2 regions of the Corynebacterium mayonis genome follow, and region 2 is predicted to be linked to the other one. Evidence: riboswitches for the same ligand, from Rfam matches in the RefSeq annotation. Region 2 holds a riboswitch; the other holds the start of a gene.
What was found. A riboswitch is a leader RNA that binds a small molecule or an ion and turns the genes downstream of it on or off. The one in region 2 is predicted to bind cyclic di-AMP.
Positions count from the first base shown of each region.

Region 1: another riboswitch for cyclic di-AMP. It lies ahead of VLL26_RS05300 (C40 family peptidase); the one in region 2 lies ahead of VLL26_RS00845 (resuscitation-promoting factor Rpf1 domain-containing protein).

Region 1 is NZ_CP141643.1:1,123,729-1,127,165, forward strand. Features, by position in the region: gene VLL26_RS05295 (NlpC/P60 family protein) at 1-736, opposite strand, end outside; gene VLL26_RS05300 (C40 family peptidase) at 889-1,545, opposite strand; cyclic di-AMP (ydaO/yuaA leader) riboswitch at 1,557-1,742, opposite strand; gene VLL26_RS05305 (cytochrome b) at 2,128-3,437, opposite strand, start outside.
Region 2 is NZ_CP141643.1:179,091-182,527, forward strand. Features, by position in the region: gene VLL26_RS00835 (helicase-associated domain-containing protein) at 1-193, opposite strand, end outside; gene VLL26_RS00840 (hypothetical protein) at 245-439, shown strand; gene VLL26_RS00845 (resuscitation-promoting factor Rpf1 domain-containing protein) at 1,169-1,822, opposite strand; cyclic di-AMP (ydaO/yuaA leader) riboswitch at 1,836-1,991, opposite strand; gene VLL26_RS00850 (cold-shock protein) at 2,213-2,596, shown strand; gene VLL26_RS00855 (DUF2771 family protein) at 2,599-3,096, opposite strand; gene VLL26_RS00860 (glutaminyl-peptide cyclotransferase) at 3,107-3,437, opposite strand, start outside.

The DNA.
Region 1 (3,437 bases), 940 kb from region 2:
TGGCGGCGCCGACGACTCCGGCACCAGCTCCAGACAGCAGGGCCTGCGGGAAAGCAATCGGGTTGCCCTTGGCAATCCAGCGGCTGCGTTGCTCGGGAGTCATGCCGTCGACGCGCTGGACGAGATCGGAAATACGCTCGTCGAGGTCGCTGCGTTCACGCTCTAGTTTGGCGCGTTTGGAGTCCAGGCGGTTGCGCTGGAATTGGGCTTGCGCCACGGCAATGTTGGCCTCGTTGGCACGCGCGGCCGCTTCGTTATTGGCTTCTTGCAGTTCCGCGACCGCTTGGCTGGCCTTGCGGTTCATGGCACTGAGGTAGGCGGCGCGGTCGATGAGCGATTGCGGGTTTTGCGCACCCAGGCTTGTCAAAATCACATCGGAGCGCGAATTGCGATTCTGGGAGGCCGCAAGCTTATCGACGCCCTCCTGCTCCAACGCACTGGCTTCCTGCGCACGCTGCGCTTCGGCGCGGGCGTGAACCACACGAGCGCGAAGGTCCTCCAGGTATTGCTCGGCGGCGGCGATTTCGTCCTCGGTCTGTTTGATTTCCTCGTTTTTGCCGGTCGCCTCGTGCGAAAGTGAGTCCATTTCCTGGATCATGTCGTCTATCTCGTCGGCTTGAGCAGCGGACCCGCCAACAGCGACAGCGACTGAGGTCATGGCGATGGCACTGCTCATCGCAGCGGAAATGGTGCGGCGGGTTACTGTGCCACGGGTGGCGAGGGAATGTTTGCCCACGAAGTCCTCTTTCGACATTGAGCTGTTGTGCCACGTGCGGAAAAGACAACACGAAAATTACAAAACTGTTACATAACTATAGCGCATCCTTGCCCGTAATCAAGAAAACCCGCCTCCCCGGCTAGTGCGGGAGGCGGGTTTATGCTGCCCGATTAGAAACGGACGGCAGAGTGAACCGGCATCATGTGCAGCGGACGCTCGCCGACCGGGGTACCGGAGTTCAAAGCGTCGATGATGGTGCCGTTGCCCGTGTAGATACCCACGTGGGAGGCGCCACCGTAGTAGGCAATGATGTCGCCCGGCTGCAATTGGTCGAGCGGCACTCGCTTGCCGCCACCGGCCTGCGCCTGGGAGGTACGGGGAATGGATTTGCCGGCCTGGGCGTAGACCCAGGAGGTGAAGCCAGAGCAGTCAAAGACGTTCGGGCCTGCGGCGCCGTAGACGTAGCCGGCGCCCATCTTGGTGCGGGCAATTTCAACAATGCGCTCGCCCTCGGTTTTGGCGGGAGCAGGGGCAGGTGCCGGAGCCGTCGGAGCGGCGTCGCCCACCGGGGCGTTGTAATTGGCGGCTTGCTGGCCCTGAACGTTATTGAGCGCCGGAATCCAATCGGCAGCGCCCGGGATGTTCTCAATACCGGGGATCTTCTCAATGTTCGGAATGTCAATGGAAGCCGGAATTGGGCTATTCGGAACGCGGACCTCTGCGGCGCTGGCGGTCGTCGGCGCGATGAGAGCGGCGCCTGCAGCTACTGCGGTAGCGGCAGCGACGTTGCGGGCAGTGCTGTTGTTTTGTCGACGGTGCTTAGCCACGAATTAAGTCTCCATATCATCTCTATTGCCTACCGGGTTAGCTGTCGGGTTCGGCCTGAGAAATAGCCTTGCCACGCTCCGCGCCGACAACGATCGGTGCCCTTGCGCGCTTTCACCCCAGGAGTGCTGTGGGTCCCCGGCTCCCCTTTCGTGCCGTGAGGTTCACGACCATCCGGGGGACTCGGCATATATGTTCTTATGCTTCTTGCTTCCAACTGTGTTGTCACAATGTCTCGGTAAGATTACGAAAAAGACACGGGCCTTGTCCAGCCCGACACCCTTTGCCGAGTAGTCACCTTCTGTCCCGGCAGTTTTTCGCCGCCGCTCGGCTTTCATATACGGGCGCTATCACGAAATGTAGACGCGTCAGCAAGGCCTTAACCAGTACATATAATCCAAAAAGAAGAATGTGATAACAAAAGGTGCGAATGTAGCTTTTCCCGCAAAACTTTTTTTGTGATCTTTTTCACACTTCACTTGGAGCTTCAATATCACGAACCAATAAAAGAAAAATAACCCCCTCCAAGAGAGGGGGTTATTAACCGCAAGGCCAGATGGACCCGAGGTGGATCCGCGACCGTCCTAATGGCCTGCGTCGCGGTCCGTAGCGTCCTTGTTAGCTTCCAAAGCGCGCAGAGTCTCGATCTCATCGCGGTGGTTGCGCTCAACCTGCTCACGCACCCGCTCCGAGACACCAAGTTCTGCCGGGCGGAACGTGCCGATCGTTTCGCTATCAGAGTAGCCAAGCTGGTTCATCTGCTTCGGAACGGGGGCACCGGCGTACTCAAGCGGGATCGGGTGTCCGTGCTCATCGACCGGGCCGAGCGGCTGGTGAACCTCAATGAAGGCACCGTTAGGCAGCTTCTTAATAATGCCAGTCTCAATGCCGTGCGCCAGCACCTCGCGGTCAGAGCGCTGCAAACCAACGCAAATGCGGTAAGTGATGAAGTACGCCAACGGCGGCAAAACAATCAAGCCGATGCGTCCGAACCACGTCATCGCGTTAAGCGAGATCTGGAAGAAGTGCGCCACATGGTCGTTGCCGCCGGAAATGGTCAGCAGCAGGAAGAATACGATGCCCATGACTCCGATACCGGTGCGCACCGGAACGTCGCGGGGGCGCTGCAGCAAGTTGTGGTGGGCGTCGTCGCCGGTCACCTTCTTCTCGATGAACGGGTAGGCGAAAAGCAACACCACCAGGGCGCCACACAGAAGGGCCACCCAGAATGCACCCGGGATTGTGTAATTGCCCAAGTAAAGCTCCCACGCCGGCATGACACGGGCGGCGCCGTCCGTCCACAGCATGTAGACGTCAGGCTGCGAACCTGCGGAGACTTGCGAGGGGTTGTACGGGCCGATATTCCAGATCGCGTTGATGGTAGTCAAACCAGCCATGCCGGCGAGCACAGCGAAGACAACAAACATAAAGCCGATCGCCTTGATGGCGAAGACGGGCATAATGCGAATGCCAACGACGTTGTTCTCGGTACGGCCAGGACCCGGGAACTGCGTGTGCTTTTGGAACCACACCAGCAACAGGTGGGCAGCCACGAGAGCCAGGATGATACCCGGCAGGATCAGCACGTGCAGAATGTAGAAACGGTCCAGCATCAGCTCGGAGGGGAAGTCGCCGCCGAAGATAGCCCAGTGCATCCAGGTACCAATGATCGGCAGGCCGACGATGATGGCGGACATAATGCGCAGACCAACACCGGAGAGCAAATCGTCAGGCAGGGAGTAACCCATGAAGCCCTCGGCCATTCCGAGCAAGATCAGGGTGACACCGATGACCCAGTTTGCCTCGCGCGGGCGGCGGAAAGCACCGGTGAAGAAAATACGCATCATGTGGGCGAACATCGCCATCATGAACATCAAGGCCGCCCAGTGGTGCA
Region 2 (3,437 bases):
CTGTTTCCAGTACAGCGAGATCGGCCGCGTTGAGATCCCGCAGCGCTCGCGCCAGTGAGGCTGGTAGCGCGAGACGGGTCGCCAGGGAACTTAAGGAGGGCGGGATTGGGAAGGTCGCGTCGGGGCGGGCGCGGACAAGCTCGCGGAGCTCGTCTTGCGTCATTTCCGCGAGTGCGGTGAGGAAATCAGACATACGGGGGTAAGTTTACGTGCGTTTTGGCCGCGCACATGAAAGAATGAGGGCATGGCTAAAGATGTTGAGAAGATTGGTCGCGCGAACCCAGCGTGGCCGGAGCACACCCCAGCGGACCTTCACCCCGTCACGGAGATCACTTCCACTCTTGCGGGTGCTAGTAGCCCGTTCGGAAACGACGTAGTGCTGCCCAGGCCTTATGAGGAAACTGGTTACGTTCACCCGACCACGCGCATCAACCGTTAGGGCGCAGTAGATTCTTTACCCTCACGCTTCGGCGCGAGGGTTCTTTTTATGCAGTTTGGTCCCCCTTGACTCAGGTTTTGGCACAAACAGCAGTAGCCGAACTCGACGACAGCGAAAAGCTCATTATCGAGTTCGATTGCGCTTAGGCCACCGCAGCAATCCTGCGGTGGGCGAGGCGACAGTGAACACGGCATCGACCGTTTCGGGCAAAACCGCAGCGCAGGCGGGAAAGTTACCGTGCTAAAAAGCCGCCGTCGGTTAGTGAAGCTGCGAAAGAGGGCATCTACCACGACAGCCGATTGTGAAGCGGAAAAACCCAGCTCAGCGCCACCTACGCGCCGTAAGGGCGCGGCCGCACTAACTGACTGGTTGCGCGTTTTGCAGAAAAACGCGTGGGCGTCGAAGTATCCCGATTGGCCTTTTGCGGCAGAGAGCGAAAAGCACTAGGTGAGTACACGGGGTTGATCCGGGTATGCAAGTGAGGTGTTGTGCAAAGCTTGAGACAACTCTGTATGCCTTGCGGCGCCGGTTTCCTCGTCGCATCCGCCCACGAGTGTTAAACAGTTGGCGGCAAGCTCGCGCGAATGCGGGAGAAAAAGCAACGTGGCAGAAAAGAGCAGCGCCACCAAAAAGGCCCGCAAGCTTCTGAGAGCCGCCACATACAGCTAACCCCCGAAGCGCCGGGAAGCTTAAAGGAGTGCAGCGCTGGGGGGGCGGGCTATGGGGGCTCTAGCGCAGCGCCGCGATAATTGCGTGGGCGTTTCCGGCTAAGGCGGCGTCAATGAGCGGCTTGTTGGCCAAGTAGAAGCCGTTGTAGCTGTGGCGGTTTGCGGCGTAGGAGGCCTTCACGTGCTCCGGCAGCGCAATGTTGTACCGCGCAAGGGTGGAGCTGAGCTGGTTGTAGATGGCGTCGACCTCGGGGGTGGCCTGCTCGATGGGTGCGGCAGCCTGCGTGTAGGCAGGCTGCTCCGGGGCCGGAGCGGGAGTGTGGGGCGGGGTGGCCGGCACGTCGCGCTGCGTCGGGGCGGATCTCAGGCCGAGGCGGGCGGAGCAAGACGGCCATGCGCCCCAGCCCTGACCGGCGAGGGTGCGCTCAGCGATGGCGATCTGCTGCTCGCGGGTCGCTTTGTCGGCGGTGGGGGCGTACTGGCCGCCACCGTAGGCCAGCCAGGTGCTGCGGCTGAACTGCAGGCCGCCGTAGTAGCCGTTGCCGGTGTTGATGGACCAGTTGCCGCCGGCCTCGCACTGTGCCAGGCGGTCCCAATCGGAATCCGGTGCGGCGGAGGCGCTCGGCGCGACAATGCCGGAGAGGGCAGCCGCTGCTGCGGTGCCCGCTAGCGCCTTGGAGGCGAAGGATGCGGTCTGCTTGCTGTGGCGTCCCATACTTTCTTGTGAAATCCTCTCTTGTTGTCCGCCTGCGGGGTTAGCTGTCGGGTTCTGGCTGGAGGTGCCAGGCCACGGTTGTGGCTTCACCCCAATGAAGTTTGGGTCCCCCGCTTCCGCCCTTTGTTTTTGAAGTGTTAGGTCGGGCGGAATTCGGCGTAGCCTTATTGGACTGGGCGCTACTCTATCGGTTTATAACGATTGAGTCACGTGGCGACTGGGCGGTTTGGAAATTGTTGCCTTGTCAGCCAATGTTCATGCAGGTCATGCTAACCTGCATGTAATTTGTGAACTATGTCACATGCTCGGTTTTCGGTCATTGGCGCGGGGTTGAGCCCCGGGTAGAATGGCGAACTTTAAGCGATATTTTTTAAAAGCAAGGGAGATCTCATGCCGATCGGTAAGGTCAAATGGTTCGACGCCGAGAAGGGCTTCGGCTTCGCCTCCAACCCGGGCGACGAGGACGTATTCATCAGCAAATCGGTCCTACCCGCAGGTGTCGAGGAACTCGTCGCAGGTCAAAGAATCGACTTCGATTTCGCCGCCGGCCGCCGCGGCCCGCAGGCGCTGCGCGTAGAAATCCTGGACACGCCGAAGCGGCGCCCGGTCCACCGCCGCAAACCGGAGGAACTAGGCAGCATGCTTGCCGACGTCATGACGCTGATCGAAACCCAAGTTCAACCCGCCCTGACCAGGGGCCGATACCCAGAGCGCAAGGAGGGCCGCCAGGTAGCGGAGATTCTGCGGGCAGTGGCAAAAGAGCTCGACGCCTAAACTCAGTCGAAAGACACAGACCAAGTAGCAACGACGGGGACTTCCTCCCCGTCGTTTTTCGTATCCACAGCAAGGAAGGACACCTCGGCCACCACAAGCCTTGCCCCGTTAACGCGCGCGTCGACAACCGCCTCCGAAGCCTCGCCGGACTGGAACAACTGCTCGCCGTTGGCCTCCGGGTCGTCGTAAATGCTCAGCAACTTCCAGCTAGAACTCGCAATTTCGCGCGGCACCGTGAACTTCACCACAGCCGACTCATCCAAAGTCATCGACGGGGGCTGCCCGCCAACACATTGCTCGTCCAGCTCACAGACGGTATAGGGGCCAATTAGCTGCGTCGCAGCACCATTTTCCACTGCTACACTCAGCTCCCGCACCGGCGTCAAGGGGCGGTTTTTCTGCCACTCCCAGAAGAAATACATGCTGGCGGCGAGAACCACCACCGCCACAATGAGTGTCGGAAGAAGTTTCCACACCGGAGTTTTCGCAGATGAAGCCATGGGCGAAAGTCTAACCCGCAGGCACCAAGCGCACCCTGTAAAGGTCGGGCCAGCGCTTTCCGCTCAAGTAGAACTCCTTGCTGCCAGGGATGTGCGCAATACCGTTAAGAACATTGTTCGGGTCAGCCACCGCGTTGTTTTCCAGCCCCGAAGCATCGATGACAGCAGTGACCTCCCCGGTCGCGGCGTCGATACGCACGATGTCAGTGGTTAAGAAAATATTGGCGTAGACATCGGAGCCTACGCACTCAAGCTCGTTGAGCCCCGCTACCGGGGAGCCCTCCAACGTGACCTCGAAACGCTCACGCTCCGCCAGAGAGTCCGGGTCCATGCGGCGCAGC